DNA from 2 places in the Citrobacter sp. FDAARGOS_156 genome. Region 2 is predicted to be linked to the other one. Evidence: predicted binding sites of a transcription regulator. Region 2 holds the regulator's gene; the other holds the start of a gene.
What was found. Region 2 encodes Fur, which represses iron uptake genes when iron is present. Its sites were predicted from a motif close to ATAATAATGAGAACNACTATCAA; they were not measured.
Positions count from the first base shown of each region.

Region 1 (12,513 bases), 1.8 Mb from region 2:
TCGAGGTGCTTAATGGCGGGCTGGAGATCCTGAAAACGGTCGATCTGCGAGAACCGCTGTGCGCGGTGGAAATGCCTTTCCTGCGGTTGTACGGCTACCTCGATGGCCTGGTGCCGCGCAAAGTGGTCCCGATGCTGGATGCACTGTGGCCGCAGAGCGAGTCTTTGGTGTTTGCTAAGGCGGCGCATGCGCCGTTTATCTCGCATCCGGCGGAGTTCTGCTCAGCGCTGGTGGCGTTAAAACAGCGGCTATAAATCCGCTGTTTTGCCCGGTAGAATCATGCTGCCGGGCTGGGGATTAATGGCTGCACGTAGCCAGATCCTCAGCAGTCAGGCCGGTGATTCTGCAGATAGTCAGCGGGTCTATGCCATCAACCTGCATGGTTGTTGCAATGCGCAGAGCTTCCTCACGTTTGCCTTGTTGCAAACCCTCTCGTAACCCCTCTTGTAATCCCTCTCGTAACCCCTCTTGTAATCCCTCTCGTAACCCTTTCCTGTGACCTTCCTGAAGACCATTAAGGTGCCCTTCCTGACGTAATCTTTCGGCAATAGTCATCAACTTTTCCTTGTGTTGAGGTAAACGTTCGGCGACCTGGTGAATAAATTCGCTAAAACGCGCGGTGTCCCCGGCCTGCATCAGGTAATTAAACAGGGCTTTCAACTGGTTGTCATTAGCGTGTCCTTTAACAAGCAGGATGGCGAGTTTTTCTACTAACCCCATCAAATCGCGTTTACGTATATGTTTTTGGATGAGCTCCAGCAGCGCCATCCGGCGGTGCTGCATAATCTCGTCATCGGGTACAACGGTGATATCGATCAGTGGAAACGCGGTGCTATAAAGTTGTCTGGCGGACTCCGGGTCATCAAACTCGTCCAGCCAACAAAGTGAATAGGGATATGGGCTGACGGTACCATGATAAAAAAGTAGGGGGATCACCAACGGTAGTTGCTTATGGCCCGCGTCCAGATGCCTCTGCATTACGGCAATGGCATAGCGCATGAGGCGAAATGCCATATGAGCATCCGCGGTACTCTGATGTTCAATGATGGTGTAAATGTAGCCATCGCCTTCACGAGTTTTCAGCGACCACAACACGTCTGAATAGTACGCGCGCAAATCATCTTCAATAAAGCTGCCCGATTCCAGTTGTAGTGTGTTCAGATCGCAAAGTGCACGCAAAGAGTCGGGTAGATGAAGTTGCAGAAAATCGCGGGCGGTCGCTGGGTGGTTCAAAAACGTTTTGAAAATCGCGTCATGCGGCGTAGCTGTCGTGTCAGTATTCATGGCGATCCGTCACCTGGGAAATAAGATGACGAGACTCTACTTGCTCGATCGACAGTAATCATCCACGAGTTGATAGTTCTGCGCGGAAGGCTGAGGGATAGATCTGTTTTGCTGAAACAGTGAAATCGTTGTGGGAGCCGTTACGCAAAAAGCCGAATATCAGCATAAACGCTGAATCCGGCAGGAGCGGCACACTAGCGTAAAGCCCACCATTCGCGCAGGCAGGCTTTACCTTCCGGGCAACTTTTGCAGCTTCCGGAAAGACACCCATCGGCATCTTCCTGAATCCGCACCGCTTTGCCCATCTTTTCTAACTGATTCAGCATGGCGTCAATCATCGGCTGCGGGGTGTGCAGCGTGTGGCTAATTTGTGTTGCCTCCATGCGCCCCCGCAAAGCCAATAAATCACGAACCTGAATGAGCGATGCCATTGTCGATAACCTTAGTGGCAATCGCCAGTGGTGCTGGAGCAGCAGGAACTTGCCGTTCTGTTGGTCGCCAGCAGTGCGAGGTCCACACGGCTGCGAGCTCGACGCAGCAGGCCCAGCAACACGATGTTAAACAGGATGACCGCTAAAATGCACACCAGGCTGTAGGTCGGGTGCTCTTTGTAGCTGACCGCCTGATAAAACAGCGTTGACAGTGAATAAGCGATATTCAGCCCCCACAAAACCGAGAAGCCCATCCAGCCACGGCTGGATTCACGTGCGATAGCGCCCATCACTGAAATGCACGGCACATACAGCAGCACGAAAATCAGGTAGCTGTACGCGGCGGCGGCGCTGCCAAATTTCTCACCCATCACGCCCATTGCGCCCGTCGCCATTTCTCCGTCGCCCTTGCTGGCTTCGATAGGGTTGGCCAGTACGCTCAGGCTGAAGGTGTCTTTCAGGCTTTGCCAGGTTTCATCCACCGCACCGAGCAGCTCGTCGCCAAGGTGGAAATCTGCCGGATTGAACTCTTCTTCCTGAATGTTTTCTGCGGTATAGAGCGTGTTCAGTGTACCAACTACCACTTCTTTCGCCATCGCGCCGGTGAACAAACCTACGGTTGCCTGCCAGTTATCTTCGTGAACGCCAATCGGTTTAAACACTGGAGTAATAACACGGCTAACGGAGGCCAGCGCAGAGTCGTTGATGTTGTCGACGATTTTTCCGCTCAGCGAGAAACTGTTAAACGCGCTGAGGAAAATGCTGACGATGATGATGACTTTACCCGCACGCAGAACAAAGCCTTTCAGGCGCTGCCAGGTCTGAATGATCAGACTCTTGATGTGCGGCACGTGGTATACCGGCAGCTCCATCACGAACGGCGTTGCTTCACCACGCATGATGGTGTGTTTGAGCATCAGGCCGGTCAACACCGCCATCACGATACCCAGTACGTACAGCGAGAAGACCGCCAGCGCACCGTTCTGACCAAAGAACGCCGCGGCAAAGACGGCGAAAATCGCCAGACGTGCTCCGCAGGACATAAACGGCGCCATCATGATGGTCATCAGACGCTCACGCGGGGCGTCCAGCGTACGTGCGCCCATCACGGACGGTACGTTACAGCCAAAGCCGACGATCAGCGGGACAAACGATTTGCCCGGCAGTCCCAGCGCCTGCATCAGACGGTCCATCACAAATGCGGCGCGCGCCATGTAGCCGGAGTCTTCAAGGAAGGAGAGGAACAGGTACATCATGCCGATTTGCGGTACCAGCGGTAGCACGGTGTTAATCCCGCCGCCAAGGCCCTGGGCCAGGAAGATGGTTAGCCAGTCCGGGAAGTGCAGCGTGTAGCCAATCCACTGAATACCATGGATAAAGAGTGCTACGGAGCCGACGTCAAACAACGGTTGCAGCGCGCCGCCGATGTTAATGGCGAGCAGGAACATCAGGTACATCACGAACAGGAAAATCGGCAGTCCGAGGAAGCGGTTAAGGACGATTTTATCTACCGCGGTGGTGAAACGGCTCGGCTCTGCCGTCAGAGTATTGCTGACGGTATCGCAGATAGCAGCAATGCACTGATAGCGCGCATCGGCGATATGCAGCGCCGGATCGTCCATTGTCTCGCTCAGACGAGCAACGGCAGCATCCAGGTTTTGCGCGGCATCACCGGCGTAAGCGCGGCTGTAGATATCGCCTTCCAGCATCTGCAGACCCAGCCAGCGGCGCTGTTTCAGTGGCATGTCTTTGGCCATCGCGTCGGCGAGGGAATCCGCTTCCTGCAACAGCGGCTGGGCATAATGGACCAGCTCGACGGTGTCGTTTTCTTTGTAGCGGTCGATCGCCAGTTTCAGCGCTTCAATGCCGCGGGCGCGGGTGGAAACCAGTGGCACCACCGGGCAGCCAAGACGCGCTGAGAGGGCGTCGATATCGATACGGATTTGCTGCTTTTCTGCGATATCCAGCATATTCAGAGCGACGATGCAGGGGATGCCCAACTCAAGCAGTTGCAACGTCAGGTAGAGGTTGCGTTCAAGGTTTGACGCATCGACCACGTTGATCAACAGATCTGCGTCGCCGCTCAAAATATAGTGACAGGCAATTTGCTCATCGAGAGAGGTCTGGGATGAGATTGTCGTCAGTGAATAGGTGCCAGGTAAATCCACCAGCGTGACCTGATGGTCCGTTGTGGCGAAATGACCTTCTTTACGCTCAACGGTAACGCCAGCCCAGTTACCTACACGCTGGCGCGCGCCGGTGAGCTGGTTGAATAAGGTTGTCTTGCCGGAATTAGGATTACCAATTAAACCAATGGTTAGTTTTTTCATTTTTATAGACTCACTGTATTAACAGGAAACCGCTTCCACTTCTAATAACGCCAGATCTTTCTTACGCAATACCAGGCTTACGCGACGCGTTTCGATATGGATAGGATCGCCGAGCGGGGCGACGCGTACCACGTTGAAGGAGGAGCCGGGCAGCATGCCAAGTGACAACAGTTTCTGACGATAAGCCGGGCTGATTTCACGGGCAAAGCCGGTAATTTTCCACGCACTGTCAGGAGTGAATTGCATAGGGGCCTACTTATATCTCGCTAACTGGATGATTACCTCATGGGGCGACAGGGCGGCATGAGACCAGATGATTAGCCAACGTAAGGAAAGAGTAAATAATCAACAAAACAATGATAATGAGAATGGTTTCTATCATCAATAGAATAAATGTGACGGAATGTAGAATTGAACAATAATTTGAGCCAATTTTGATATTTCTCAACATTTATTCCGCTTTGGAATGAATGTTTCTGCAGTGTCATTATTGACTTTCTTAATGTTTAATTAAGGTTTTATTTGTTAATGAGGTGATAAATATAAGGGGCGGAGAGAAGATAATATATTAAATATGCCGGACAGGGTGTTTACACCGCCATCCGGCACATGATCCAAACTTAGCGTTTTTTACCCATTGCCGCCGCCAGCGCATCCATCATGGCGCTGTTGCCCGCATGCTGAGTGTCACGACCGCGAGGTTTCGCGGCTTTAGGGGCCGGGCGATTGCCCTGAGCGCGATCGTTGTTCCCGCCGCCGCGACGCGCATTGGTTTCACCCGGTTGCTCGTCCAGGCGCATGGTCAGCGCGATACGCTTGCGTTGCAGGTCAACTTCCAGCACTTTCACCTTCACAATGTCGCCCGCTTTCACCACGGTGTGTGGATCGTCGACGAACTTATTCGACAATGAAGAGATATGCACCAGTCCATCCTGATGAACGCCGATATCCACAAACGCGCCGAAGTTGGTGACGTTGGTGACCGCCCCTTCCAGGATCATCCCCGGCAGCAGATCGTTCATGGTTTCTACACCATCGGCAAACTGTGCGGTTTTAAATTCAGGACGCGGGTCGCGGCCCGGTTTTTCCAGCTCTTTGATGATGTCGGTGACAGTCGGTACCCCGAAACGTTCATCGGTGAAATCGGCAGCTTTCAGATTACGCAGTTCGTCGCTGTTGCCCATCAGGTCACGCAGCGATTGCTCGGTGGCGGCCAGAATGCGTTCCACGATCGGGTAGGCTTCCGGGTGAACGGTGGAGGCATCCAGTGGGTTATCGCCATGGTTGATGCGCAGGAAGCCCGCGCACTGTTCAAAGGCTTTTGGCCCCAGACGGCTGACTTTCAGCAGTTGCTGACGGTTCTGGAACTGACCGTTCTCATCGCGCCAGGCGACGATGTTTTGCGCCATCATGCGCGTCAGGCCGGCCACGCGGGTCAACAGCGGAACGGAGGCGGTATTGAGATCGACGCCGACGGCGTTCACACAGTCTTCCACCACCGCGTCCAGCTTACGCGCCAGTTGTGTCTGGCTAACGTCGTGCTGATACTGGCCCACACCGATGGATTTCGGATCGATTTTCACCAGCTCAGCCAGCGGATCCTGCAGACGACGGGCGATAGACACTGCGCCACGCAATGAAACGTCGAGATCCGGGAATTCCTGCGCCGCCAGCTCGGAAGCAGAGTAAACCGATGCCCCGGCTTCGCTGACGATCACTTTCTGTGCGGTGACTTTCGGGAACTGTTTCTGCACGTCGAGGAAGAAACGTTCGGTTTCACGCGACGCCGTACCGTTACCAATCGCCACCAGCTCAACATTGTATTTTTCACACAGCGCCGCAACGGCAACGGCGGCTTTGGCGGCCTGACCGGTGTGTGGATAAATGGTGTCGGTCGCGACCAGCTTGCCGGTGCCGTCAACAACCGCCACCTTCACGCCGGTACGCAGACCGGGATCGAGGCCCATAGTGGCGCGCAGCCCCGCAGGCGCGGCCATCAGCAGATCGTGCAGGTTACGGGCGAAGACGTTAATCGCTTCATCTTCGGCACGTTCACGCACGGTGCCCATCAGCTCGGTTTCGAGGTGCATCAGCACCTTAATTCGCCATGTCCAGCTCACAACGCCTTTACGCCAACTGTCGGCAGGGGCGTTGTTCAGGCGCAGTCCCAGGTGGTTCTGGATAATCTGTTCGCCGTGGCTCTCTTTTGGCGGCTCATCGAATTGCGGATCGGCATTCAGCGAAAGCTGAAGCACGCCTTCGTTACGGCCACGGAACATGGCCAGCGCACGGTGAGAGGGCACGGTAGAGATCGGTTCGTGGTGATCGAAGTAGTCGCGGAACTTCGCGCCTTCCTCTTCTTTACCGCTTACCACGGTGGAGACCAGGTGGGCGTTTTTCCACAGGTAATCACGCACTTTCGCCAGCAGGGCGGCGTCTTCTGCGAAGCGTTCCATCAGAATGTAGCGTGCGCCGTCGAGTGCGGCTTTGGTATCCGCCACGCCGTTGTCGGCGTTGAGGTATTTAGCGGCTTCCGTTTCCGGGTCGTGAGACGGTTCGTTCCACAGCAGGTCTGCCAGCGGCTCAAGGCCTGCTTCAATGGCGATCTGCCCACGGGTACGGCGTTTAGGTTTGTACGGCAGATAGAGATCTTCGAGTTCGGTCTTACTTAACGTGCCGTTGATCGCTTTCGCCAGATCGTCGGTCAGTTTGCCTTGCTCGCCGATAGATTTCAGGATTGCCTGACGGCGGTCTTCCAGTTCACGCAGATATCCCAGACGGGTTTCCAGATTACGCAGTTGCGTATCATCCAGACCGCCGGTGATTTCCTTACGATAACGTGCGATAAACGGCACGGTGTTCCCTTCGTCAAGCAAGCGAACGGCAGCTTCTACCTGTTCAGCACGAGCCTGAATTTCACCTGCGATAATGCGGCAGAAAGAATCATTCATCATGGATAGCTTCGTCTATAGGATAAAAAATCAGGGGATAGTTATACGGATTGACTGGCAAAAATGCCAGTCATCTACGGGGGCTTCGGATTGTTCCGGTCTCACTTAACGTATTCAATCTCATTCACGTACCAGCTGGCTTCCCCGCCAGGGGTGTTCACCACCGCGAGCTCGCCGACCTCTTTTTTCAGCAGCGCCCGCGCCATCGGCGAATCGATAGAGATGTAATCTTTACGGCCGAAGATCTCATCGTAGCCAACAATACGGAATTTGCGGATGTCTCCATCGTCATTTTCAATCTCAACCCATGCGCCAAAGAAGACTTTGCCTTCCTGCTGTGGGGAGTAATCGACGATTTTCAGATTCTCCATACACTTGGTCAAATATCGGACGCGGCGGTCGATCTCGCGCAGGCGCTTTTTATTATACTGGTAGTCAGCATTTTCGCTGCGGTCGCCCAGACTTGCGGCCCAGGTAACCTTCTTGGTGACTTCCGGGCGCTCTTCACGCCAGAGGTAATTGAGCTCTTGTTTGAGTTTTTCATACCCTTCACGGGTTATCAGGGGCGTTTTCATCTTATTGTTTTGCCTTCGACTCTGTGATGATGCGCACAATTAGTATTACATGAGCATATCAACAGAATAAATAATGTATTGCGAGAAACATTGTATACTTAAGCTGCTGTTTAATATGCTTTGTAACAATTTAGCCTGGAATTCATACCAGAATTCGCTGGTGACTCACGCTAGCTTTCTTAAGAATATACACTTAATTGTTGCGAACCTTTGGGAGTAATAACAATGCAAGAGAACTATAAGATTCTGGTGGTCGATGACGACATGCGCTTGCGTGCGCTTCTGGAACGTTATTTGACCGAGCAGGGCTTCCAGGTTCGAAGCGTCGCAAACGCTGAGCAGATGGATCGTCTGCTGACCCGTGAGTCTTTCCACCTGATGGTGCTCGATTTAATGCTGCCGGGAGAAGATGGCCTGTCTATTTGCCGTCGCCTGCGCAGCCAAAGCAACCCGATGCCGATCATTATGGTGACGGCGAAGGGCGAAGAAGTGGACCGTATTGTTGGACTGGAAATCGGCGCTGACGATTACATTCCGAAACCGTTTAACCCGCGTGAACTGCTGGCGCGTATCCGCGCTGTACTGCGTCGTCAGGCAAACGAACTGCCGGGCGCGCCTTCCCAGGAAGAAGCGGTCATTGCGTTTGGTAAGTTCAAACTGAACCTCGGTACGCGTGAAATGTTCCGCGAAGATGAGCCTATGCCGCTCACCAGCGGTGAATTTGCGGTGCTGAAAGCGTTGGTAAGCCACCCACGTGAACCGCTGTCCCGCGACAAGTTGATGAACCTCGCCCGTGGTCGTGAATATTCTGCGATGGAACGTTCTATCGACGTCCAGATTTCCCGTCTGCGTCGTATGGTGGAAGAAGACCCGGCGCACCCTCGTTATATTCAGACCGTATGGGGTCTGGGCTACGTCTTTGTTCCGGACGGTTCTAAAGCATGAGGCGAATGCGCTTCTCGCCACGAAGTTCGTTTGCTCGCACGTTATTGCTTATCGTCACCTTGCTGTTTGCAAGCCTGGTGACGACCTACCTTGTGGTGCTGAACTTCGCGATTCTGCCGAGCCTCCAGCAGTTTAATAAGGTCCTGGCCTACGAAGTCCGTATGCTGATGACTGATAAACTGCAACTGGAGGACGGTACGCAACTGGTAGTGCCACCTGCATTTCGTCGGGAAATTTACCGTGAGCTCGGTATTTCCCTCTATTCCAACGAGGCCGCTGAAGAAGCCGGTCTGCGTTGGGCGCAACACTATGAATTCTTAAGCCACCAGATGGCGCAGCAACTGGGCGGCCCGACGGAAGTCCGCGTTGAGGTGAACAAGAGCTCGCCGGTCGTGTGGCTGAAAACCTGGCTGTCGCCCAACATCTGGGTACGCGTGCCGCTTACGGAAATCCATCAGGGTGATTTCTCACCGCTGTTCCGCTATACGCTGGCGATTATGCTGCTGGCTATCGGTGGCGCGTGGCTGTTTATCCGTATTCAGAACCGACCGTTGGTGGATCTTGAACATGCGGCGTTACAGGTGGGGAAAGGCATTATTCCGCCGCCGCTGCGCGAGTACGGCGCCTCTGAGGTGCGCTCTGTTACCCGAGCCTTCAACCATATGGCCGCCGGCGTAAAACAGCTGGCCGATGACCGTACGCTGTTAATGGCGGGCGTGAGCCATGATTTACGCACCCCGCTGACGCGTATCCGTCTGGCGACGGAAATGATGGGCGAAGAAGACGGATACCTCGCGGAGTCCATCAATAAGGACATTGAAGAGTGTAATGCCATTATCGAACAGTTCATCGATTATCTGCGGACGGGTCAGGAGATGCCGATGGAGATGGCCGATCTGAACTCGGTATTAGGTGAAGTGATCGCGGCAGAAAGTGGTTACGAGCGTGAAATTGATACTGCATTACGCCCAGGCGTCATTCAGGTGAAGATGCACCCACTGTCTATCAAGCGCGCGGTTGCTAATATGGTGGTTAACGCCGCTCGCTACGGTAATGGCTGGATTAAGGTCAGTAGCGGTATGGAAGCGCATCGCGCCTGGTTCCAGGTCGAAGATGACGGGCCGGGTATCAAACCGGAACAGCGTCAACACCTGTTCCAGCCGTTTGTGCGCGGTGACAGCGCGCGTAGCACCAGCGGCACGGGCCTGGGACTGGCGATTGTACAGCGTATTATTGATAACCATAACGGTATGCTGGAAATTGGCACCAGTGAGCGAGGCGGGCTGTCGATACGCGCCTGGCTTCCGGTTCCATTCACGCGCACGCAGGGGACAACGAAAGACGCGTAGAAAAAAGGGAGGCTAAATGCCTCCCTTTTTATTTCGCTAACCGACTGATGTCGCTGCGCTTATCAGTTGCAGTAGGCCGGATAAGGCGAAGCCGCCATCCGGCACTTTTCGTTACAGCTTCGGTCCGGCGCTAACCAGCGCTTCGCCCGCAGGGGTGTCGGTGTACTTCTCGAAGTTCTCGATAAACAGTTTCGCCAGTGCGTTGGCTTTTTCTTGCCACTGCTCCGGGGATGCGTAGGTATTACGCGGATCGAGAATACGCGTATCCACACCCGGCAGCTCGGTTGGGATTGCCAGGTCAAACATCGGCAGACGGAACGTTTCCGCGTTATCCAGAGACCCGTTCAGGATGGCGTCGATAATCGCACGGGTATCTTTGATTGAGATACGCTTGCCGGTGCCGTTCCAGCCGGTATTCACCAGATAAGCCTGTGCACCAGCCGCCTGCATGCGTTTCACCAGTACTTCTGCGTACTGCGTTGGGTGCAGCGACAGGAATGCCGCGCCGAAACAGGCAGAGAAGGTTGGCGTAGGCTCAGTGACGCCACGCTCGGTGCCAGCCAGTTTGGCGGTAAAGCCAGACAGGAAGTGGTACTGGGTTTGGTCCGCCGTCAGGCGAGAAACCGGTGGCAGTACGCCAAATGCGTCGGCGGTCAGGAAGATGACTTTGGTTGCATGACCCGCTTTTGACACCGGCTTAACGATATTGTCGATGTGATAAATCGGGTAGGACACGCGGGTGTTCTCGGTTTTGGAACCATCATCGAAGTCGATAGAACCATCTTCGCGCACGGTGACGTTTTCCAGCAGGGCATCACGGCGGATTGCGTTGTAGATTTCCGGCTCAGCATCTTTAGACAGTTTGATGGTCTTCGCGTAGCAACCGCCTTCGAAGTTAAATACGCCGTCGTCATCCCAGCCGTGTTCGTCATCGCCAATCAGGCGGCGTTTCGGGTCGGTGGACAGCGTGGTTTTACCGGTACCGGACAGGCCAAAGAAGACCGCCACATCCCCTTTTTCACCGACGTTTGCCGAGCAGTGCATGGATGCAATGCCTTTCAGCGGCAGCAGGTAGTTCATGACGGAGAACATACCTTTCTTCATCTCGCCGCCGTACCAGGTGCCGCCAATTAACTGAATGCGTTCAGTCAGGTTAAACGCCACGAAGTTTTCGGAGTTCAGACCTTGTTCTTTCCACTGTGGGTTAGTGCATTTTGCACCGTTCATCACGATGAAATCAGGTTTGAAATCAACCAGTTCTTCGTCGCTCGGGCGGATGAACATATTTTTGACAAAATGTGCCTGCCAGGCGACTTCGGTAATGAAGCGCACGGAAAGACGGGTATCCGCATTAGCACCGCAGAAAGCATCAATGATAAACAGACGTTTGCCGGAGAGTTGATGGGTGACTAACCCTTTCAAATGCTGCCAGGTTTCCTGGGAAAGCGGTTTGTTGTCGTTCTTACCTTTACCTTTGTCGGACCACCAGAGTGTATCTCGTGTGGTGTCGTCACGGACAATGTACTTATCCTTTGGCGAACGTCCGGTAAAGATACCGGTATCAACTGCAACGGTGCCCAGATTCGTTAACACGCCACGCTCATAACCTTCCAGGTTTGGATCAAGTTCTTCCTGATAAAGCGTGTCGTAGTCTGGATTGTAAACGATATCCTGAACGTCATTGATACCATAAGCCTTGAGATCTTGCGGGGTTAAACTGTTGTTCACACGCATTTCACTGCTCCTTAGCCAATATGTATTACCTGGAATAGTAAGGTTTTTTAGGGATTGCTAACCGCGACAAGGCTCATAGATTTACGCATCCGGTGATTCCACGAATAACCGAATACGCTGCGACTCCTGTCACAAAGAGGCGGATATTATGGCAGGAAACCCTTTTTTGTTGTGGAAAATGTTCTTAAAACGTTAATAGAGAGTGTTTTTGGCGGGAATCTTGTGAGTGTAATCGCATTCATGTAAGAAAAAAACGTAACTCAAACATAAACAATATCGATTCACCTCGCGCAGTTGGGCTCCGAAATGGACCGACAAATACTCATATTTGTGAAGTTGATGCGATAATTAGATTTTCTCTTCTTTCTGGAAAACGACATGGACAGTGTTGAGCTTTCACCAACGACCCGCTGGGGCATGATCTTTATCGGACTGCTACAAGGGTGTGTGTGCTACCTGCTGATGGCGTATCTTGCGCCGCAGAACAGTGACTGGCTGTTCTACGGGATGCCCGTAACGATTGCGCTCTCCTCTGCGCTTTTGCTGACTGTCGTCTCATTTAAGCAACGTGCTCTATGGTGCTGGATGGCGTTGATCTGTGTGGTTGTGCTGGCGATGAGTGTGTGGCTGAAATGGAGTGTGGCAGACAGTGACAGATGGCGGCAGGATGACATTTTTTTTGCCTACGGCTGGCGCTTACTGTTGATGGCGATGCTGGCTTTGCCGTGGATTCAATATCAACTTCATGCCCGTCGTGAACAGGCTCGCTATCCGCAGTTTTATACCTGCCTGTGGCTTAACTCGCTGACGCTGCTGATCGCTTTTGTGGCCAACGGCCTGTTCTGGCTGGTGCTCCTGCTGTGGAGTGAAATGTTTCAACTGGTCGGAATCACCTTCTTCAACACGCTTTTCTT
Region 1 is NZ_CP014030.2:4,607,536-4,620,048, reverse strand. Features, by position in the region: gene bioH (pimeloyl-ACP methyl ester esterase BioH) at 1-254, shown strand, start outside; gene AL515_RS22895 (Rpn family recombination-promoting nuclease/putative transposase) at 298-1,284, opposite strand; gene feoC ([Fe-S]-dependent transcriptional repressor FeoC) at 1,479-1,715, opposite strand; gene feoB (Fe(2+) transporter permease subunit FeoB) at 1,727-4,045, opposite strand; gene feoA (ferrous iron transporter A) at 4,064-4,291, opposite strand; gene AL515_RS22875 (Tex family protein) at 4,666-6,999, opposite strand; gene greB (transcription elongation factor GreB) at 7,098-7,571, opposite strand; gene ompR (osmolarity response regulator transcription factor OmpR) at 7,797-8,516, shown strand; gene envZ (two-component system sensor histidine kinase EnvZ) at 8,513-9,865, shown strand; gene pckA (phosphoenolpyruvate carboxykinase (ATP)) at 9,977-11,599, opposite strand; gene AL515_RS22850 (DUF4153 domain-containing protein) at 11,978-12,513, shown strand, end outside.
Region 1: feoA (ferrous iron transporter A) is a predicted target of Fur. The motif match lies at 4,402-4,424, and genes of this name have one in related genera.

Region 2 (12,513 bases):
ATGTTTAAACTGCACTTCACCCAGTACGACAACCATTCAGATATTCCGAGCTGGGGCGGTGGTTACGGTAACATCTTCCAGGATGAGCGTGACGTGAAATTCATCGTTATTGCTCCGTTCACCATCTTCTAATGCCGACAGAGGCAGGCCGCAAGCCTGCCGTTTTGTTGAGGAATGTGTTATGAAAAAGCTGATACTCATCGCCGTCATGGCATCAGGGCTGGTTGCCTGCGCGCAATCACCCGCGCCGAAAGAAGATAGCCGTCTTAAGGAAGCCTATAGCGCGTGTATCAATACCGCGCAGGGTTCGCCGGAGAAAATCGAAGCCTGCCAAAGCGTGTTGAATGTGCTGAAGAAAGAAAAACAGCACCAGCAGTTTGCGAATGAAGAAAGCGTGCGCGTACTGGATTACCAGCAGTGTATCCAGGCAACGCGTACGGGTAACGATCAATCCGTTAAGGCCGATTGTGATAAGGTCTGGCAGGAAATTCGCAGTAATAATACGGCGAAATAAAACGTGGTATGAACAAGAACGGGCGGAGAGATTTCTTCGCCCGTTTGCATTTTAGCGTCGTTTCTCAATTGCCCACTTGAGTAATGCCGCACAACGGTAAAATCCGTGGGCAAATTTTCCGTATGGGATGGTCAGAAATAGCGCCATCACGACACCAAGATGAATAGCAAGCAAAATAGCCATCCCTGAGGTATCTCTGCCTGCCAACAACGCTAAGCCCGTCAGACTCGTCAGTAGCAGCAACAGGATAAAACCGCGATCCATCGGTTTTTGCCGTGCGTCGCCCTGTAGCGGTGAGCGCTTAAGGTTCAGCCATAACAAACCCGCTGGGCCGACAACCAGGCCAATGCCGCCTAATGTGCCCAGCATGACCGGAACGCTGAGGAACGGATAGGGCGCTTCTATGTCGGCAAAGTAGTGATAGCCCGTTGCCACCACGGTGGCGGCAAAGCAGAGCAGAAAACCGTAGAAGGTGAAGTGATGGAAACGGCGGCGCATCAGGGTGAAGGCATCATCTGCTTCGTTACACCCTTTGCCGTGCCCGCCATCGAGATATTTCAGCGTCAGCGCATTGTGAGAGGCTTCAGCAATGTCAGAGGAACGCGGCATCCCCGGAGAAATCTCCCGCCAGAAGCGGATAACGCCCGCCATCAGCAGACCCATCGCCAGAATAAAGACTGAACCAAACATCCATGCCAGCAGGTTATGCGGGAAAATTTGGTAGAAATCTCCGGCCAGCGGGGGATGGAGTAACGTGCCTGTTAAACCTATAGCGAGGAGTAAAAACAGGATCAGACCGAAAACCAGCGACAGCGTCACGGTGACGCCTGCACGACGATAAAGCGCGCCAAAGGCGGCGGGTTGCGCGTAGTGCTGATAGGTTTCCAGCCTTACTTCTGCCATTGCTTTCGGTACATTGATAGCAAATTCATGGGGCGGTGCGTATTGACACGCGTGCAGGCAGGCGCCGCAGTTATGGCACAAGTTGGCCAGATAGTTGATATCCGCTTTACCGAATTCCAGACGCTGAGTCATCGCCGGGAACACGGCGCAAAAACCCTCGCAATAGCGGCAGGCATTGCAGACTTGCATAACTCGTTCAACTTCCGCTTCCGGCTCGGTTAGCATTTTCGCTTCGATAATTAATTTCTCAAGCGGTTTCATGATGTGCCTCCTCACGTGCTGCCAGAGCGGCTTCTTTTCCGGCAATACGGCCAAAGGTGGTCCCAATCGACATGCCTACACCTGCGGTGTAGCCTTTTCCCAGCACGTTGCCCGCCATCATCTCCCCGGCGACGAACAGATTGCGACTTGGACGCCCGGCAAAATGCACTGCGGCGTGTTCATTCACCTTTAACCCCAGGTAGGTGAAGGTGATCCCCGGACGTAAGGCATAGCCATAGTAAGGTGGCGTATCCAGTGGTCGCGCCCAATGTGTTTTTGCCGGTGTCAGATTTTGTGTTGCACAGTTATCCAGAGTGGTGTGGTCAAAGTGGCCTGGCAGGCAGGCGCTGTTGTACTGCATGACAGTATGGGTAAAGCGCTCAGTATCCAGTCCCAACTGGCGTGCCAGCTCTGCTAACGTAGTGGCCTGTGCGCCTGGAAAAACCGGGGGCATGAAGTGACCGATGGCTTTACTGTCGATAATGGAGTAACCAATTTGCCCGGGCTGGTGGGCGACCAGACGTCCCCAGATGGCATAACGTTTGGGCCAGAAATCCTCGCCTTCATCATAAAATCGTTCTGCATCGCGGTTCACTACGATGCCAAGCGAAACACAGTCCACGCGGGTGCAAATCCCGCCGTCATATAAGGGGGCCCGGGCATCAATCGCCACGCAGTGTGACTGGGAGGGGTCGCCGATGATGTCCGCGCCGGCATCGATCATAAATTTGAGCAGTACGCCCTGATTAAAGCGCGTGCCACGAATGAGGAAGTTATCCGCAGGCCATTCACCGCGGGCGTTCTCACCCCAGGCTTCTCGCAGCCATTCGCGGTTAGATTCAAACCCGCCAGCGGCAAGCACGCAGGTCTTTGCCGGAATGCGCTCTGCACCAGCCAGCGCCGCTACGAACTCGCCGTTGTGCAATTCAAGCGCCTGTACCGGGGTGTTATAGCGGATTTGCACGCCTAACTTTTCTGCGCTGCGATAATAGGCATTCACCAGGGCTTTCCCGCCGCCCATAAAAAAGGCATTGGTTCGCGCCACGTGTAGAGCGCCTGAGAGTGGAGGTTGAAAATTGACGCCGTGCTGGCGCATCCAGTCGCGACACTGTGATGAGGTACGGATCACCAGACGTGCCAGGGCTTCGTTGGTATTTCCTTCCGTTACGCGCAGCAGATCTTGCCAATACTCCTCTTCTGGATAGCTCTCCACCAGTACATCCTGTGGCGCATCATGCATACAGCGTAAATTACGCGTGTGTTGGGAGTTTCCTCCGCGCCATTCACGCGGGGCTGCCTCAAGCAACAGTACCGAAGCGCCTTGCTCCCGGGCGGTTAAGGCGGCACATAGTGCAGCATTGCCGCCGCCAATCACCAGAACATCAACCATCGCATACTCCATTACCACTTAACCAATTGTTAAGTTTGTAATTAAAATGTATACGAGTAAGTTGTGTGGACGCTATGACGCGATGCTAAACAGCCCTTTAATTATTGTAAAGGATCGCACCTGGCCAGTGTCCAGATTCCACCAGTTGATGCATCACTTTGGCTAGTACCACACGGGCAGCGAGACCTGCTGGGGTGAGTTCATCGTCAGAAAGGCTGACCAAAAAGTTGGGGCGGCTAAGTATGGGATTATGGATGCCAATCACTCTTAATGTCTCTTTATCGAGATGGGAAATTGCCGCACCGGGCTGAAGTGTTGCACCGATTCCGCTGCGAACGGCGTGCATCAGTAGCGTCAGGCCGTCAATTTCTGTCGCGATCTCAATGTTCAGCGCATGCTCCTGGCTGATAGCATCCAGTCTGCCGCGCAGACCATGTCCTGGGCTTGGCATTATCAATGGAATACGTGCCAATTGGGCTGGAGCAATATTGTCATCGGTAATATCAGCCAGTAGGGCATGAGTACCAATTAAAAATAGCCGTTCTTCGAGAATCGGTCTGGCGCTCCAGCGCAGGATCTTTTCTTTTTGAAATACCACCGCCAGATCAATCTGGCGGGTATTAATCATTCGTTCCAGGTTACCAGAGAGGCTTTCCACCACATGCAGGCGGACATCACTATAGCTTTCCCGCATGGCGTTGATGAAAGGCATCCCAAGAACGGAAGCAGTACTGGGGGCCATGCCGACGCTGACGTGCCCGGAAAGTCTGGCCTCCCGTGCGGCGAGGATCGCATCGTCTGCGTGACGGAGCGCCAGCTGTGCCTGGGCGTAAAATGCCAGTCCAGCGCTGGTGGGCGTCACGCCACGCGAGGTACGTTGCAGCAGACGTATGGCGAGTTCGTTTTCCAGGCGGGTCATTTGCTGGCTGAGCGCCGAAACACCGATACTGAGGTCGAGCGCCGCGCTACCCATGCTGCCGGTTTCTACAATGCGCACAAAATAACGTAGCTGGCGAAGTTCCATTTCGACTCTCCGGAAGGGACAATTGCTTTTTACATTAAAGCAACACAAGAGTGGAGGGAAGGGGAAACACGCTGATAACGCGCATAAAAAAAGCCAACCGGATGGTTGGCTTTTCAGAGAGCATTACATTACTTGCCGTCGTGCGCGTGCTCATCTTCGCGGCAATCGCCTTCAGCGCAGTGACCGTACAGATAGAGGCTATGGTTAGTTAAACGAATGCCATGTTTAGCCGCAATCTCACGTTGACGCGCTTCGATGGAGTCATCGCTGAACTCGACCACTTTGCCGCAGTCAAGGCAAATCAGGTGATCGTGATGATGCTGTTGAGTCAGTTCGAAGACGGATTTACCACCTTCAAAATTATGGCGGGTCACGATACCGGCATCATCAAACTGGTTCAGCACGCGATACACGGTCGCCAGACCAATTTCTTCACCCATGTCGATCAGGCGTTTGTATAAGTCTTCCGCACTGACGTGATGGTTATCCGGTTCCTGAAGAACTTCCAGAATCTTTAAACGAGGAAGCGTTACTTTCAGGCCAGCCTTCTTTAATGCGGTATTGTTGTCAGTCATGCGGAATCTGTCCTGTAGCTAAACGGTTCACTTCATTAACAGAAGTGACAGAAATTGCACTTGAGATAATGCGTATCATTATAGAACTGCCATGCCTAAATGAAAACTGCAAGTCTCTGGCAAATATTGTTAATCAAAACGTGGTATCACCAACAAACACACTGTGCAATACCCGATTGGCATCCAGCCATTGTACAGGGTCAGGCGAAAAAGTTACAAATTTGTAGCAATTATTTTGATTGGTTCTATCTATTGATGCGGCGCAGATGAATATCTACGCCGCACGAAATCAGGCATTGATGATTTCGTCGAGGTGCAGCTCTTCAGAGATCTGCTTAACCCATTTTTCTACGCGTTCAGCGGTCAGTTCCGGCTGGCGATCTTCATCGATAGCCAGACCGACAAAGTGGTCGTCATCTGCCAGACCTTTAGACGCTTCAAAATGGTAACCCGCCGTTGGCCAGTGGCCGACGATGGTGGCGCCGCGCGGCTCAATGATGTCACGGATGGTGCCTAACGCATCACAGAAATATTCTGCGTAATCTTCCTGGTCGCCACAGCCGAACAATGCCACCAGTTTACCGTTAAAATCAATGTCTTCGAGAGTAGGGAAGAAGTCGTCCCAGTCGCACTGCGCTTCACCGTAGTACCAGGTTGGGATGCCGAGCAGCAGAATGTCATACCCTTCCAGGTCTTCTTTGCTGCTTTTTGCAATGTCATGTACATCGGCAACGTCTTTACCAAGCTGTTTTTGAATCATTTTTGCGATATTTTCGGTATTACCGGTGTCGCTGCCGAAAAAGATGCCAGTGATTGCCATGAGTAAAATAACCTCTTGAAACTTATTGAAATGGTGGTGGCGCATTGCCCACGGATAAGGGCAATCATAGCAGAACAGTCAGGCATGCGGAAACAGCAAACACGCAGGACTGCACTCTGTGCTACACGATTTATGATTTAGAGCAGAAATTCAGACTAAGCCTGACCGCGCAATGCGGTGAGTTGGTTCATCAGCATCTCTTCGATGAGTTCACTGCGACTCATGTTGCGTGCCTCGGCCAGCTCGTTCAGAGCGTCAACGGCATCGGCGTTCAGTTTCAGTTCGACACGCTTAAGCCCGCGAACTTTGTCGCGTTTAAGCTGATTACGTTTGTTAATACGTAACTGTTCATCACGCGAGAGCGGATTAGTTTTGGGTCGTCCCGGGCGACGCTCCTGCGCGAACAGATCTAATGTCGTACGGTCCGTTTGTTCTTTGGCCATGATCTTGGTGACTTCGGGGAAACAATCAGCCAGGCGTCCGCCCGGATGGATAGCGCGCCATAATACATCAGCAGGGGAGGCGCGCCAACGCCCACGCGCGTAATCACGCGCGGACGCTGAGTTTTTAATCAGTTAACCTGCTCGCTCAGATAACGACGGATGGCGCGCAGCACCGCATCGGGTTTTTCCGCATGTACCCAATGGCCTGCGCCGGCAATAACGTGTGCGCGGGCCTGCGGGAATTGCGCCAGTAGCTGTTCGCGATATGCTTCGGTCACATAAGGTGAATTACCGCCGGGGATAAACAGCGCCGGGTGTTCCCACGCCGGAATGGTCTCCCAACCGACGATATGAGGATATTGATCCCACAATACGGGAACGTTAAAGCGCCACTCGCCGTCAACAAAGGATTTCAGCAGAAACTGGATAACACCTTCCTCTTGCAGGTGCTGACGCATAACGCTCGCCGCCTGCTGGCGTGAGGACGCTTGTGCATCGGTTACGGCATTGATTGCCGCAAAAATCTCATCGTGGCGGCGAACATGGTAGTCAACGGGAGCAATGTCGATGGCGACCAGCCGTTCGACACGTTCAGGAGCCAGCGCAGTCAGCGCCATAACGGCTTTACCGCCCATCGAGTGGCCAATAAAGATCGCTTTTTCAATCTGCCTAGCGTCCAGCGTATCCAGCAGATCTTGCGCCATGGCCGGATAATTCATCTCAGGTGAACGAGGGGAGAGACCATGATTTCGCATATCAACCTGGATGATGTCGTGATCGGCCACGAGATCGCGTGCCAGGATCCCGAGGTTATCCAGACTGCCAAACAGGCCGTGAACCAGGACGATGGGAGAATTATTGTGCGGGTTTTGCGCAGATTGCGCTCGGATATTCAATTTCATGGCAAAGTTCTTTTTTTCACACTGACGGGTTAGGGTATCATGTTGACCATTCTGCCACATGGCTGCAACAACTACGGTTACTCCGAGTTTTGCTGGTCACCAGGCTTGACGCTATCCGCTGTTAGGATTTGCCTTTACACTACAGCGTGTAAAGTCCTGACAACTTGTATTCAGCCAAACATTGCACTGGATTAAGATGAAAACGATTGAAGTTGATGATGAACTCTATAGCTATATTGCCAGCCACACCAAGCATATTGGCGAGAGCGCATCCGACATTTTACGGCGTATGTTGAAGTTTTCCGCCGCATCACAGCCTGTCACTCCGGTAGTAAAAGAAGTCCGCGCGGTACAACCTGTCGTGGAAGCCAAGCCGGTCAACCCTACGAAAGACAAAGTGCGCGCCATGCGTGAACTGCTGCTTTCCGATGAATATGCGGAACAGAAAAAAGCAGTGAATCGCTTTATGCTGGTGCTGTCTACACTTTACTCACTGGATAACAACGCGTTCGCCGAAGCAACGGAATCGTTGCACGGACGTACGCGCGTTTATTTTGCAGCGGATGAACAGACGTTGCTGAAAAATGGTAATCAAACCAAACCGAAACACGTGCCAGGCACGCCATATTGGGTGATCACCAATACCAATACCGGCCGTAAATGCAGCATGGTTGAACACATCATGCAGTCAATGCAATTCCCCGCGGAGTTGATTGAAAAGGTTTGCGGAACAATTTAATCCTTGCATTAGAAGGACCAGGCAATGGCAATCCACAACCGTGCAGGTCAACCTGCGCAACAGAGTGATTTGATTAACGTCGCCCAACTGACGGCACAGTACTATGTACTGAAACCAACAGCAGGGAACGCTGAGCACGCCGTTAAGTTCGGTACGTCCGGACATCGCGGTAGTGCGGGTCGTCATAGTTTTAATGAGCCGCATATTCTGGCTATCGCTCAGGCGATTGCCGAAGAACGTGCGAAAAACGGGATTACAGGCCCGTGCTATGTGGGCAAGGATACCCACGCGTTGTCTGAACCGGCTTTCATCTCTGTGCTGGAAGTGCTGGCAGCGAACGGTGTTGATGTCATTGTGCAGGAAAACAACGGCTTTACGCCCACCCCTGCCGTGTCGAATGCTATCCTGGTCCACAATAAAAAAGGCGGTCCGCTGGCTGACGGCATTGTGATCACGCCGTCCCATAACCCACCAGAAGACGGCGGAATTAAATACAACCCGCCAAACGGTGGCCCGGCAGATACCAACGTCACCAAAGTCGTAGAAGACAGGGCTAATGCACTGTTGGCTGATGGTCTGAAAGGCGTGAAGCGTATTCCGCTGGATGCCGCGCTGGCGTCCGGTCATGTTAAAGAACAAGACCTGGTTCAACCCTTCGTGGAAGGGCTGGCAGATATCGTCGATATGGCGGCAATCCAGAAAGCGGGTCTGACGCTGGGCGTTGATCCACTGGGTGGTTCCGGTATCGAATACTGGAAACGTATCGCTCAGCACTACAACCTGAATCTGACCCTCGTTAACGATCAGGTCGACCAGACTTTCCGCTTTATGCATCTCGATAAAGACGGCGCCATTCGTATGGACTGTTCCTCCGAGTGCGCGATGGCCGGTCTGCTGGCGCTGCGTGACAAATTCGATTTGGCATTTGCCAATGACCCGGACTATGACCGCCACGGTATCGTAACACCGGCTGGACTGATGAATCCGAACCACTATCTGGCGGTAGCGATCAACTACCTGTTCCAGCATCGTCCGCAGTGGGGCAAAGATGTTGCCGTCGGTAAGACGCTGGTGTCATCGGCGATGATTGACCGTGTAGTGAATGAGTTAGGGCGTAAACTGGTTGAAGTGCCGGTTGGCTTTAAATGGTTTGTTGACGGTCTGTTTGACGGCAGTTTTGGCTTTGGTGGGGAAGAGAGCGCGGGGGCATCTTTCCTGCGTTTCGACGGTACACCGTGGTCAACCGACAAAGATGGCATCATCATGTGCCTGCTGGCAGCGGAAATTACGGCAGTGACAGGCAAGAACCCGCAGGAGCATTACAACGAACTGGCGGCGCGCTTTGGCGCACCGAGCTATAACCGAATTCAGGCTGGGGCCACCTCCGCGCAGAAAGCGGCGTTGTCTAAGCTCTCTCCGGAAATGGTGAGCGCCAGCACGCTGGCGGGCGACCCGATCACTGCGCGTCTGACGGCAGCGCCAGGCAACGGCGCATCGATTGGCGGCCTGAAGGTGATGACCGATAACGGCTGGTTTGCTGCGCGTCCTTCTGGTACCGAAGATGCTTACAAGATCTACTGCGAAAGCTTCCTCGGTGAGGAACACCGCAAGCAGATCGAGAAAGAAGCGGTCGAGATTGTCAGCGAAGTGTTGAAAAACGCATAAATCACCTGCCGGATAAGACGCTAGCGTCGTCATCCGGTATGAATGATGAAAAAGCCGGATAGCGTATCAGCTGATCCGGCTTTTTTATTCAGTGCATATTCACGGCATAAACCGATAGCCAATTCCGGTTTCGGTGAGAAAATGACGCGGGCGGGCCGGGTCCAGTTCCAGCTTCTGGCGCAGGTGTCCCATATAAATACGCAGATAGTGACTGTGTTCGACGGCGTTTGGTCCCCAAACCTGATTCAATAACTGACGTTGCGTCAGCACCTTCCCGGCGTTATTCAGCAATACCGCTAACAGGCGAAACTCAATCGGCGTCAAATGAATTTCTTCGTCACCCCGGTGTACGAGGCGGGCGGCGATATCCACTTTAACATTAGAAAAATGCACGACCGGTTCGGGAGACGTCCCGCTGGCGTGGCGACGCAATGCCACACGCAATCGCGCCTGCAGCTCGCCAATACCAAAAGGTTTGCTGAGATAGTCATCGGCTCCGGCATCCAGCGCGGCGATTTTATCGCTTTCCTCACTGCGGGCTGAAAGCACAATCACCGGGATCGCGCTCCATTGACGCAGGTCGCGAATAAAATCAATGCCGTCGCCATCCGGCAGGCCGAGATCGAGAATGATGAGATCGGGTTTTCGCGTGGCGGCTTCCAGCAGACCACGTTGCAGCGTTTCCGCTTCAAATACACGTAGCCCATCGGCCTCCAGCGCGGTGCGTAGAAAGCGGCGAATGGCCTGTTCATCTTCAACAATCAGTACGTTCGTCACATATCCTCATGAAAATCTTCAAGTTCAGGGGGAATTTCCTGGGGCAGTGTAACACGAAAACATGCTCCTCCCTGCGCGCGATTGTGGACAGAAATAGTCCCGCCATGCACGTCTACAATGGCCTGACAAATTGCCAGCCCCAGCCCAACGCCTGGCACCGATGACTCTTTATTTCCCCGAGAAAATTTGTCAAAAACGCGCTGTTCCATACCCGATGGAACACCCGGCCCATTATCCCAGACGTCCAGTTGCAGGTGTTCGCCATCAACGCTGGCATCAATACCGATCTGCGCCTGTGGGCCCGCGTATTTGACGGCATTTTCCAGCAGATTAATCAGCACCCGTTCAAAGAGCGGGCCATCGACGTGAATCAATGTCAACGGTTCTGGTAACGACAGATTTATCGGGGCAGAGAGACCTGGCTCCAGCATCTGCAGGGCGCTGCCGACCACCTCTTCCAGCGTTAACCACTCCTTCTTAAGATTAAAGCCGCCAGACTGAATTCGCGCCATATCCAGCAGGTTATTCACCAGTCGGGTCGTGTTCAGGACGTGCTGGCGAATTTCGCTGGCCTGACGTGCGTGCGGCGATCCTTCGCTTGCCAGATCCAGCGTTAAGATTTCTGCCTGGCCGAACAACACCGTCAATGGCGTGCGCAAATCGTGGGACAGAGCAGCGAGCAGGGCGTTGCGAATACTTTCGCGCTCGCTGGCAAATCGGGCCTGCTCTTCGCTGGCGGTTAGCGTCAGGCGTTCCAGCGCACTGGCGACCAGTAAAGTGAAGGTTTCCAGCAGGCGTTGCTGTTCGGGGATCATCAACTGGCGTAAATTTCCCGGTTCCACGACCAGCAGCCCATGCGTTTTGTCGGCGCTTTTTAACGGTAAAATTTGATACGGCACGCCGGGTAAGGTGTCAGTGCCTGCGCCGGCGGGTTGCCCTTTATCAAAGCTCCATTGGGCAATAGCGTCATCCCAAGGCGTCATGCCCTGTTGATGGGTGAGAGGGGCCAGCTTACCGTTCTCGCCGGGCAGTAAAACCTGGCTACGGGCCTGGAACGTTGAGGCAATAAACTGTTCGCTGGTGGCGGCGATATCCTGTTGGCTGCGCCCTACAGCCAGTGCTTTCGACATCTCATACAAATGACGCGTACGCTGTTCACGATAACGTGCAACCCGGGCCTGATAACGCACCCCGGCGGTCAGATTACCAATAACCAGACCTACCGTTAGCATCACGGCAAAGGTAAGCAGGTACTGGACGTCGGAAACGGCAAGCGTGCCGCGTGGCGCAATAAAGAAGAGATCAAAGCTGGCGACGTTGATAAACGTCGCCACCACCGATGGCCAGCGCCCGTAGAACAGGGCGATCACCACCACGCCCAGTAGATAGAGCATCACCAGGTTGGCTGCGTCAAATGCAACCAACCACTGCATGGCAATCAATGTCGTAACAGCACACAATGCAGCAGCGACCACACAACCCTGGATTTGTACCCGCCATTTATCCTTAAAGGTGCGGTTATCTGCGGTTTGCAGCACAGGGCGTGCAGGGGGCTCATCGAGGGCTACAATCATCAGATCGAGATCCGGTGCGCGATGGGCCAGCTTGTCAGCAAAGGAGTCGCTGCGCCACCAGCGACGTGTAGTTGGACGCCCGAGGACAATTTTCCCCAGATTATGCTCACGGGCATAGCGGATCACCGCTTTATCTTCGGCAGGGTCGGAGAGAGTGGCCGTTTCAGCCCCCAGTTCCTGTGCCAGTCGCAGCGCGCTTAAGATTGCCCGCCGCCGTTTTTCGGGTAGCCGGTGTAGCGCAGGTGTTTCAACATATACCGCATGCCAGACGCTACCCAGACGCGCCGCCAGGCGTGCAGCCGCTCGCACCAGTTTCTCGCTGCCGGTGTTGTGTCCAATACACAGTAAAATGGCATCGCGGGTATGCCAGACTTTTTCTTCTCCCGGACGCCCCCGCCAGGCACGCATCTGATCGTCCACCCGATCGGCGGTGCGTCGCAGCGCCAGTTCACGTAGTGCAATCAGATTCCCTTTGCGAAAGAAATGCTCGATGGCTCTTTCCGCCTGACCGGCGATATAGACCTTGCCTTCGTTCAGGCGCTGACGCAAATCGTCGGGGGGGAGGTCGACCAGTACCACGTCGTCAGCGGCATCGAAAAACGGGTCAGGAACGGTTTCGCGTACCTGAATACCGGTGACGCCGCTGACCACATCATTCAGGCTTTCCAGGTGCTGAACGTTAACGGTGGTAAAAACATCAATCCCGGCTTCCAGCAGTTCTTCAATATCCTGCCAGCGGCGGGGGTGGCGTGAGCCTGGCGCATTGCTGTGTGCCAGTTCGTCCATCAAAATCAGCGCCGGGCGGCGGGCGAGGGCGGCATCAAGATCGAACTCGCTGATATGCCGCCCACGGTGTGCCTGACGTTTCAACGGCAGCACGGTGAGACCGTCAAGCAGTGCGGCGGTCTCCTTGCGCCCGTGGGTTT
Region 2 is NZ_CP014030.2:1,729,798-1,742,310, forward strand. Features, by position in the region: gene chiP (chitoporin ChiP) at 1-132, shown strand, start outside; gene chiQ (ChiQ/YbfN family lipoprotein) at 182-514, shown strand; gene tcuB (tricarballylate utilization 4Fe-4S protein TcuB) at 566-1,678, opposite strand; gene tcuA (FAD-dependent tricarballylate dehydrogenase TcuA) at 1,665-3,068, opposite strand; gene tcuR (tricarballylate utilization LysR family transcriptional regulator TcuR) at 3,166-4,092, opposite strand; gene fur (ferric iron uptake transcriptional regulator) at 4,221-4,667, opposite strand; gene AL515_RS08410 (ryhB-regulated fur leader peptide) at 4,660-4,746, opposite strand; gene fldA (flavodoxin FldA) at 4,957-5,487, opposite strand; gene ybfE (LexA regulated protein) at 5,643-5,930, opposite strand; gene ybfF (esterase) at 6,059-6,832, opposite strand; gene seqA (replication initiation negative regulator SeqA) at 7,029-7,571, shown strand; gene pgm (phosphoglucomutase (alpha-D-glucose-1,6-bisphosphate-dependent)) at 7,596-9,236, shown strand; gene kdpE (two-component system response regulator KdpE) at 9,336-10,013, opposite strand; gene kdpD (two-component system sensor histidine kinase KdpD) at 10,010-12,513, opposite strand, start outside.